DNA from 2 places in the Azospirillum sp. INR13 genome. Region 1 is predicted to be linked to the other one. Evidence: riboswitches for the same ligand, from Rfam matches in the RefSeq annotation. Region 1 holds a riboswitch; the other holds the start of a gene.
What was found. Region 1 has a riboswitch for thiamine pyrophosphate ahead of F1643_RS07495 (ABC transporter substrate-binding protein). Riboswitches for the same ligand answer to the same signal wherever they lie in the genome.

Region 1 (4,790 bases):
AAGCTGGCGCTGCGGCTCGACACCTCCGGCGGGCGTTTCGTCGAGGGGCTGGATCCCCCCGGCTCCTATGCCGTGCTGGAGCGCCATGCGCCGCACGCCATCCGCGGCTATCGCGACGAGACCCAGCTGCGCTACCTGATCGGCACCGGCGTGTCTGCCGCGGCGATCCATTACGTGCGCGAAAGGCTGGACGAGGCCGGCTTCCCGGCGGTGAAGATCGTCGCCAGCAGCGGATTCGGCCCGGCCAAGTGCCGCCTGATGGCGGAGGCCAATGCGCCGGTGGACGTGATCGGCACCGGCAGCTACCTGCCCGAACGCTGGACCGAGACCTATGCGACCGCCGACATCATCGAGTATGACGGCGAACGCCGGGTAAAGGTCGGCCGCGAGTTCCTGTTCCGGCGGTAGGTCACGGCCGCGACGTGTGCGCCCGCATGCCGCCACGCCCCCCGGTTTCCGCTGCCCGGAGCCCGCCTAAAGGGCTCTTGCCCGGCTATGCCAAGAGCCAGGACAGGACTGCCATCCTGTCCTGGCCCAAAAACGACCGCACCCACCCATAGTCCGGGCCTAATGCAAAGCCCTCGCAAGGGGAGAGGGTTGCGGTGACGGGACGCCTGGCGAGGATCGCTCAGCCACGGCGCCGCACCGCTTCGCCGAACAGGCCTTGCGGCCGCAACACCAGGATCGCCAGCAGCGTCAGGTACAGCGATCCCAGCGCCACCGGGTAAGACAGCACCGACGACACCCCCACCTCGAACAGAGCGATCAGCAGCGCCCCCACCACAGCCCCCGGCACCGACCCCCAGCCCCCGATGGTTACCGCGATGTAGGCCTTCAAAATCAGGTCGCCGCCCGCGGTCGGCGTGACGAAATAGCGGTTGGCAAGCAGCAGCCCCGCCGCCCCGGCACAGGCGGACCCGATGGCGAAGGTCACCAGGATCATCGCGGTGACCGGCACGCCGCAGGCCCGCGCCATCTCCGGGTCCTGTGCCGTTGCGCGCAGCCGGCATCCCAGCTGCGTGCGGGCGAACACCCATTGCTGCGCGCCGATCAGCAGCGCCGCCACCGCGACGATGGCGAGCGACTGCTCGGGAACCGCCAGCCCGCCTATGTAAAGCGTGTCGTCGCCGAACAGCGGCGGTGCGGCGCGCGGCTCCGGCCCGAACAGGATCGCGGCGCCGTTCTGCAGTATGATGCCGATGGCGATGGTGCTGATGAAGACCGACACCGGCGGCCGGCGACGCAGGGGCAGATAGGCCATCAGGGCCAGCAGCAGGCCCAACCCCGCCATCAGCGCCAGCACCACCGGCAGCAGGGCGATGCCCGGCAGCGGGATCAGCGGTGCCAGCGCCACCGCCAGCAGCCCGCCGGCCATGACCAGATCGCCCTGGGCGAAATTCACCGCCGAGGTGGCGTTCAGGACCAGCACGAATCCCAGCGCCACCAGCGCATAGGCCGCCCCAAGCGCCACCCCGTTGACCAGCAGTTGAAGCGCCGCCATCCGCTCACTTCGCCGCGAGCGCGGGGTCGTCGTACCGCTTCGCCAGCACCGGCACGCGGCTGGTCCCGTCATAGCAGACGATGACGGCGGAATGGGCCATGTTGCCCTTGCCATCGGATTTGTAGGTCATGGCGAGGCCCTTGAAGGTCTCCGACGAAAGAGCCTTGGCGATGGCATCCGGCGTCCGGGCGCCGGCCTTCACCGCTTCCAGCACCATGGTCATGCCGTCATACTGGCCGAGTGCGAAGGCATCCGGCTCCTTGCCGAAGGCGGCGCGGTAGGCGTCGGTGAAGGCCTTGACCTCCGGCGTACCGCCCGAGATGGGCGAGGCCGCGGTCTCGGCACAGACGCCCTTCAGCTCCGCCGGCTCCAGCAGGGCCGCGGTGCTCGGTTGATGCATGGCGGAGCCGGCGACGATGGGCACCGCCACCCCGCTGGACGCCGCCTGCCGCAGCAGCAGCGCGGTCGGGCCGGAGTGCAGATGCAGCATCAGCACGTCGGGCTTGGCGGCCAGTGCCTTGGTCAACACCGGCAGCAGATCCTTGGCGGCGGGGTCCACCCCCTCCTCGAAGACGGGCGTGACGCCCAGTGCCTTGAAGGCGGCGTCGAGATGCGTCTTGCCGCTCTGCCCGTAGGCGGTGGTCTGGTAGATGACGGCCGGCTGCCGCTTGCCCAGCTCCTCCACCACATAGCGGGCGTGGGCGGCCTTGGTCACGGCATCGCCGGGGAAGAAGCGGAAGACCCAGGGGTTGCTCTGCTCGGTGATCGACGCGGTGCCCGACACGGTGACCAGCGGCAGCTTCAGTTCCTGCGCCAGCGGCAGCATCGCCAGCATCTGGGTGCCGAGCATGCTGGCGGCGACCGCCCCGACCGTGCCGCTGCCGGCGGCGCGCTCCAGCGCCGTCACCGCCGCCTCGGGCGAGGTGCCGGTGTCGACGACCTCCGACGCGATGGCGATGCCGGCCGGCGTCTGCTTCAGCGCCAGGACCGCACCGTTGCGCTGGCTGGTTCCCTCCAGCGACAGGAAGCCGGTCAGCGGCACCAGCACCGGAAACGACAGCGTGTCGTCGGCCCGCGCGGCGGACGACAGACAGGACGATGCGGCCAGCAGGCCGATCAGGAGGGAAAGCGCGCGCCGCATGACCAAACTCCTTCCACACGCGCCGGCAAGCGGAGCGACGCGGAGGGGACGGAGCATTTGCAGGCGATCCGTCGGGTTCCGGTCGGCTCCCTTCGCCGGCATGACCCGGATCAGGTTCGATGGGTGTTGTCTCAGCCCGCGCATCCGCCGATCCGGCATCCGCACGGGCACCCCAGCCGTGAACAGGCGGCGAGAGTGTCGCCGCCGGGCCTGTCCTGTCAAGAACCCAGCCGGCGGCGCGCCACCGCGGTTTCACGATGCAGGATGTAGAGCCCGCTGCCGATGATGACCATGGCGCCAAGCAATACCGGCGCGGTCGGCAGGTCGCCGAACACCATCCAGCCGAACAGACTGGCCCAGACCATGCCGGTATATTCGAAGGGCGCCACCACGGCCGGTGGCGCACGGCGGAAGGCCTGGGTGAGCAGCACCTGCGCCCCGGCGCCGATTGCGCCGACCAGCGCCATCAGCCCCAACGCGTAGGCGGTCGGCGCGGTCCAGACGGGAATGGTCAGCGCGCCGCTGACCACCGTCGTCGTCAGCAGCAGATAGAGCACGATGGACGCGCTGGTCTCCGTCCGCGACAACCCGCGCACGGCGAGAGCGGCCAGCGCATAGAACAGGGCGGCGCACAGCCCGACCAGCACAGGCACCAGCGGCGCCCCGGCCGACGGCTGCGCCATCACCACCACGCCGCCGAACCCGACCACCACCGCGGCCCAGCGCCGCCAGCCCACCGGCTCCCCCAGCAGCGGAGCGGACAGAGCGGTGATGAACAGCGGCCCGGCGAAGCTCAGCACATAGACGTCGGCCAGCGGCAATTCCCGGAACGCATAGAAGAAGCACCCCATGGAGATCAGCCCGGCGAAGGCCCGCCAGACATGCCCCCAGGGCCGCCGCGTCCGCATCGCCGCGATCCCGCCGCCCCGCCACAGCGTGTAGCCGCCCACCAGCAGGAAGGCGACCAGGGAGCGCACGAACATCAGCTGCGGCACCGGGTAGTCGGCTGTCAGGAACTTGATCAGCGTGTCCATCGCCGCGAACAGCAGGATCGCGCCGAGGAAGCAGCCGACGGCATAGGGAACCGAATCGGCCTCGGCAGGCAGCAGGTCGGCGGTCTCGGCGTCGGTCATGGGGTCGGTTCGGGCGGGCAATGGCGGGGGCTGCCCACATTATGGGCAAATTCGCCCGCGTCCCAATGCCGCAACCGCAGGTCTGGTAGGCGTGGGGTTTTAGAAGTGTGGGCTTCGATTGCCTCCACCTATCCTCCCCCGCTGGGCGGGGGAGGGACTGCCGCCACCTTTCAAAACAAGCACTGCCCCCTCCCCCGCCCTGCGGGGGAGGGTTGGGGTGGGGGCACCGTCAGCCCACCCCTCACCGCGTCAACACCATCACCAGCCGCTCCACCGGCACATCCTTCACCAAATGCGACTCGACGATCTCGTCGATGTCCTCCGGTGTTTCCGGCCGGTACCAAATGCCTTCAGGATACACCACCATCAGCGGCCCGGCGGAGCAGAAGCCGAGGCAGCCCGTCAGCGCCATGCCGACATCGGCGAGCCCCTTGCCCTGAATCTTCTGGTCCAGGCGCTGCCACAGCGGATGCGCACCCTTGGCGGCGCAGCTGCCGCGCGGATGGCCGGGCGGGCGCTGCTGGGCGCAGCAGAAGACGTGATGGCGGAAGGTCTGCGGCAGGTCGAGCGGCATCGGGCATGCTCCATAACCATAATTTTCATATGGGTAAAAAGCATGCCAGAATGCTGCGCTGCGGCAAGACTTTTGTGACGCTTCCAAGTCTCAGGACCTCTTGGTTTTTTCCGCGTGACGAAATCCTTGGTCAGCGGCGGGGTTGCCGGTTAAGAATCCCCGGCAAGGGGCAATCCAGGAGACGCCGGTGCTGCTGAGCGGGTCGGGGAAGGGTCAGCCGGGCGTCGTGCCGGGCTGGGTCGGGTATGCGCTGCTGCCGGTACTCAACCTCGTCGCGGCTTTCGTGCTGTCGGGGCTGGTGATCCTGGTGATCGGCGAGAACCCGGTGGACGTGCTGTCGCTGCTGGTGACGGAGGCTCTGGGATATCCGGAGGCCATCGGCTACACCCTCTACTACACCACCAGCTACATCTTCACCGGGCTGGCGGTGGCCATCGCCTT
Region 2 (4,790 bases), on a different contig from region 1:
GTCCCGCAAGCGCAAGGCCGCTGCCGAAGCACCGGCCGAAGCCGCTCCGGCGGTTGCCGAAGCACCGGCCAAGAAGGCGTCGCGCAAGCGCAAGGCCGTTGCCGAGGCTCCGGTGGAGGCCGCTCCCGCTGCCGCGCCTGTGGTCGCCGAAGCGCCGGCCAAGGGCCGCAAGCGCAAGGCCGCCGCGGCGGAAGCACCGGCTGAGGTCGCGACCGACACGGCCTCCGGCCAAGAAGGCGTCGCGCAAGCGCAAGGCCGCTGCCGAAGCTCCGGCCGAAGCCGCTCCCGCCGCCGCTCCGGCAGCGCCCGAACCGGCTCCGGCAGCCGCTTCGGAACCTGCTGCAGCTCCTGCTGCGGCCGGCGACAACGGCGATGCCTCGACAAGCCGCGCCGCGGCTGGTGGAAGCGGTAAGCCGCACGGCCAGTTGGGACCTCTGGAAAAGGAAAAGGCGCCGCGAGGCGCCTTTTCCTTTTCCCGGACGTTATCTCCCTGCCACAGGACAGGTCGGACCATGAGCAAGGCCTTCACCCGCGAGAACGACACGCCCCCCGAAAGCGAACTCGACGATCTCGACGATCCGGCACCGCTTCCGCAGGGCTTCAAGAACTACATGACGCCGCCCGGCTTCCAGCGCATGCAGGAAGAACTGCGCCACCTGCTGCGGGTGGAGCGGCCGAAGGTGGTGGAGGTGGTTTCCTGGGCCGCCGGCAACGGCGACCGGTCGGAGAACGGCGATTATCTCTATGGCAAGAAACGCCTGCGCGAGATCGACCGTCGCATCCGCTTCCTGAACAAGCGCTTGGAATCGGCGGTGGTGGTCAATCCACAGGACCAGAAGAACCGCGAACAGGTCTTCTTCGGAGCCACCGTCACCTATGCCCGCGAGGACGGATCCGAGAACACGATCACGATAGTCGGCGCCGACGAGGTCGATCCCGACCGCGGTCATGTCAGCTGGATTTCCCCCATCGCCCGCGCGCTGCTGAAAGCCCGCGAAGGCGATCTGGTGGATGTCCGCACCCCGGCAGGGATGGAGCAGGTGGAGGTGCTGGAGATCAGGTATGCGGGGTGAGTGGGGGCGTTGATGCCCACTCCCCATCCCTCTCCCGCCTTCGGCAGGAGAGGGGGTAGGAGCTTTGCCTGAGTACGGCGGCGGCCCCCTCTCCCTCGAAGAGGGGAGGGTTAGGGAGGGGGCATCACTGCCGAGACTTCACTCACTCCGCCGGCTGGTAAATCTCCCCGCCCGACCTCGCGGAACTTCTGCGACATCTCGGCCATGCCAGACTCCGCGGCGTCGCGGATTTCCTGCGTGATCTTCATCGAACAGAATTTCGGTCCGCACATCGAACAGAAATGCGCGGTCTTGGCCCCTTCGGCCGGCAGGGTCTCGTCGTGGTAGGCCATCGCCGTCTCGGGATCGAGCGACAGGGCGAACTGGTCGCGCCAGCGGAAGGAGAATCGGGCCCGAGACATGGCGTCGTCGCGCAGTCGCGCCGCCGGGTGGCCCTTGGCGAGGTCGGCGGCATGGGCGGCAATCTTGTAGGCGATGACGCCGGCCTTCACGTCGTCACGGTCGGGCAGGCCCAGATGCTCCTTCGGCGTGACGTAGCAGAGCATCGCCGTGCCGAACCAGCCGATCATCGCCGCACCGATGGCGCTGGTGATGTGGTCGTAGCCCGGTGCGATGTCGGTCACCAGCGGCCCCAGCGTGTAGAAGGGCGCCTCGCCGCACAGAGCCAGTTGCTTCTCCACATTGTGCTTGATCTTGTGCATGGGCACATGGCCCGGCCCTTCGATCATCACCTGCACGTCACGCGCCCAGGCGATCTTGGTCAGTTCGCCCAGGGTCTCCAGCTCGGCGAACTGAGCGGCATCGTTGGCGTCGGCCTGACTGCCCGGCCGCAACCCGTCGCCCATCGACAGGGCCACGTCATACGTGCGGCAGATTTCGACGATGTCGGCGAAATGATCGTAGAGGAAACTCTCGCGGTGATGCGCCAGGCACCATTTGGCGATGATCGAGCCGCCGCGCGAAACGATGCCGGTCACCCGCTTGGCAGTCAGCGGAATATGGGCCAGCCGCAGGCCGGCATGGATGGTGAAGTAATCGACGCCCTGCTCCGCCTGTTCGATCAACGTGTCGCGGAACAGTTCCCAGGTCAGGTCCTCGGCCCTGCCTTTCACCTTCTCAAGAGCCTGATAGATCGGCACCGTCCCGATGGGAACCGGGGAGTTGCGCAGGATCCATTCGCGGGTCTGGTGGATGTCGGCACCGGTGGACAGGTCCATCACCGTGTCCGCTCCCCAGCGGATCGCCCAGACCATCTTCTCCACCTCCTCCTCGATCGAGGAGGTCACGGCGGAGTTGCCGATGTTGGCGTTGATCTTGGTCAGGAAGTTCCGGCCGATGATCATCGGCTCCGACTCGGAGTGGTTGACGTTGGAGGGGATGATCGCCCGCCCGCGCGCCACCTCGTCGCGAACGAATTCCGGGGTGATGAAGTCGGGAATCCCGGCTCCGAAATCCTCGCCGTCTCGGACTGATTCCAGCGCCGCAGCGCGGCCGATATTCTCGCGAACGGCGATGTATTCCATCTCCGCGGTGACGATGCCGGCGCGGGCATAGGCCATCTGCGTGACGGCCCCGCCACCCTTGGCGCGCAGCACGCCGCTGTCGGTGGTCTCCACATCGCCCCGGGCCAGGATCCAGTCGCGGCGGTGCTTGGCCAGACCGGCCCGCACGTCGATCGCCACGGCCTCGTCGGTGTAGGGTCCGGAGGCGTCAAAGACGGTCAGCGGCGGCTCGCCGCCCGACAGCGCGATCTCGCGCATGGCGACGCGCAGGTCGGGAAAACGCGTGCCCGGCACATGGATTTTCCGCGACGACGGCAGCGGGCCGGTCGAAATGCGGATGGCGGATTCGTTGAGGTCCTTAGGCATTGGGTTTCTCCGTCGGAGTTGGGCGGACAAACCCGGGACTGCGGACGGAGGTGCGGTGTCTTCGTGCGGGCCGTTTCCCGATATGGCGGGCGTCGCTACGGCCGGACGGGGGCCTTTGCGGCCCGTCACGAGGTCCCTCCCTTCGCCGGTATGACCCGGATCAGGTTCGAAGGGTCACCACGCTGCCGGAGACGCTTGGCGCCGTCCGGCCGTTGGTATCTCAGCCCCCTGTCGGGACCCCCCTGGAATGCGCCCATCCTGCCGGGACGGACGGACCCTGTCAAAAGGAAAGAACCGCGGACGATCAGCAGTTCGTACTGTCAAGCCGTTCTGTATGGATGCAGCGTCACATCCAACGTTTCAGACGGACATAGATCATCGGCAGCAGCGCCGACAGCAGCATCAGCCCCAGGGCGCTGGGATAGCCGAAAAGCGAGTCGGTTCCCGGCATCTCCTCGAAGTTCATGCCGCCGATGCTGGCGACCAGGGTCGGCGGAAACAGCAGGACCGTCAGGACCGAGACGATCTTGACGATCTCGTTCTGCTCCACGTTGATCTGGCCCAGCGCCGTGTCCAGCGCCAACGCGACCTTTCCCGACAGGAAACGGGCATACTGGTCGAGCCCCCGCAGATCCTGCAGCGTCGTCTTGGCCCAGCGCCGCGTCGCCTTGCCAGGGTTCCAGCCGTCGCCGCGCGCCAGGAAATCGGTCATGCGCGACAGGCTGGCCAGGCTGATGCGGGCCTTGCCGATCAGGTGGCCGGCATGGCCGATGCGCTTGAGCGTCTGGGCATCGTCCAGCGTTTCGCCGCGCGAGCGCAGCTTGCGCCCGCGGAAGAAGCGGCGGTTCAGCACGTCCAGCTCCACCCCGGTCCGCCGCAGAACGGCGGAGGTGCGGTCGACCATCCCGTCCACCAGCGCCGCCAGAACCAGTTCGCCACGGGTGGCGGACACCTGCCCATGGGTGGCGCGGCGGCGGAAGGCAAGCAGTGCCTGCGGATCGATGTCGTGGATGGTGACCAGCCGGCGCCCGGCCAGCACGAAGCTGACGGTGGCGATGCGCGGCTCGTCGGTGTCGGCCCAGACCAGGGCGGTGACGGTCATGGTCAGGGCACCACCGGCGATACGCAGGCGGCTCGACTCCTCGATCTCCGCCATCTGCTCGCGGGTGGGCAGGCTGGTGCCGATCAGCGCCTCCGCCCGCGCCAAGTCCTCGGCGGTCGGGTTGATCAGATCCAGCCAGACGGTAGCCTCCGGCAGCGGCCCCACCTCGTCCGCGGCCTCCCTGGCCCAGCGCAGCAGACCGCCGTCATTGACGAAGACATGCAGCAAGGCTGTGCTCCTTGCGTGGGTTCGAGACGGCGGGTGGAGCGCCTACGTCATCCGGCCGCCGCGTCTTGGCTTCTCGGGCGGTTTAACCGGCGGGGGTGACTTCGCCTCGGTGCCGAGGTCCAGCGTCTCCCCCTCCGCCTTCAGCGCCTGTTCCAGCTTGCGGCGGAAGGCACCGCCATCCCGCTTGGCATCCAGGAAATGGCCGACCGCCTCCTTGGCGGAGTCGCTGTCGTAGGGGACCTTGCCCAACGCCGCCAATTTGGCGCGCTCCACCAGCTTCGGGTCCATCCGGTCGCGGATGGCCTTCATCTGGCGGAGCAGGTCCTTGCGCAGGTCGGTCATCGCCCCCCCTTGAACAGCGTCAGGCCTTGCCGATCAGGGTGCCGGCGCCCCCTTCGGTGAAGATCTCCAGCAGCAGCGCATGCGGCACGCGGCCATCCAGGATAACAGCGGCGTCGACTCCCTGCTCCACCGCGCCGATGCAGGTCTCGATCTTCGGGATCATGCCGCCGGACGCGG

Region 2: it holds a riboswitch for thiamine pyrophosphate, as region 1 does, so the genes downstream of both, thiC (phosphomethylpyrimidine synthase ThiC) here and F1643_RS07495 (ABC transporter substrate-binding protein) in region 1, are expected to answer to the same signal.

The regions. Positions count from the first base shown of each region.
Region 1 covers NZ_VUOI01000006.1:146,959-151,748, reverse strand. The annotation lists gene F1643_RS07505 (nicotinate phosphoribosyltransferase) at 1-408, shown strand, start outside; gene F1643_RS07500 (branched-chain amino acid ABC transporter permease) at 629-1,501, opposite strand; gene F1643_RS07495 (ABC transporter substrate-binding protein) at 1,506-2,642, opposite strand; TPP riboswitch at 2,713-2,827, opposite strand; gene F1643_RS07490 (DMT family transporter) at 2,861-3,775, opposite strand; gene F1643_RS07485 (ferredoxin) at 4,017-4,349, opposite strand; gene F1643_RS07480 (ABC transporter permease) at 4,537-4,790, shown strand, end outside.
Region 2 covers NZ_VUOI01000025.1:1,184-5,973, forward strand. The annotation lists gene F1643_RS23600 (hypothetical protein) at 1-412, shown strand, start outside; gene greB (transcription elongation factor GreB) at 513-1,073, shown strand; gene thiC (phosphomethylpyrimidine synthase ThiC) at 1,184-2,941, opposite strand; TPP riboswitch at 3,062-3,195, opposite strand; gene F1643_RS16600 (magnesium transporter CorA family protein) at 3,288-4,271, opposite strand; gene F1643_RS16605 (hypothetical protein) at 4,314-4,613, opposite strand; gene argB (acetylglutamate kinase) at 4,633-4,790, opposite strand, start outside.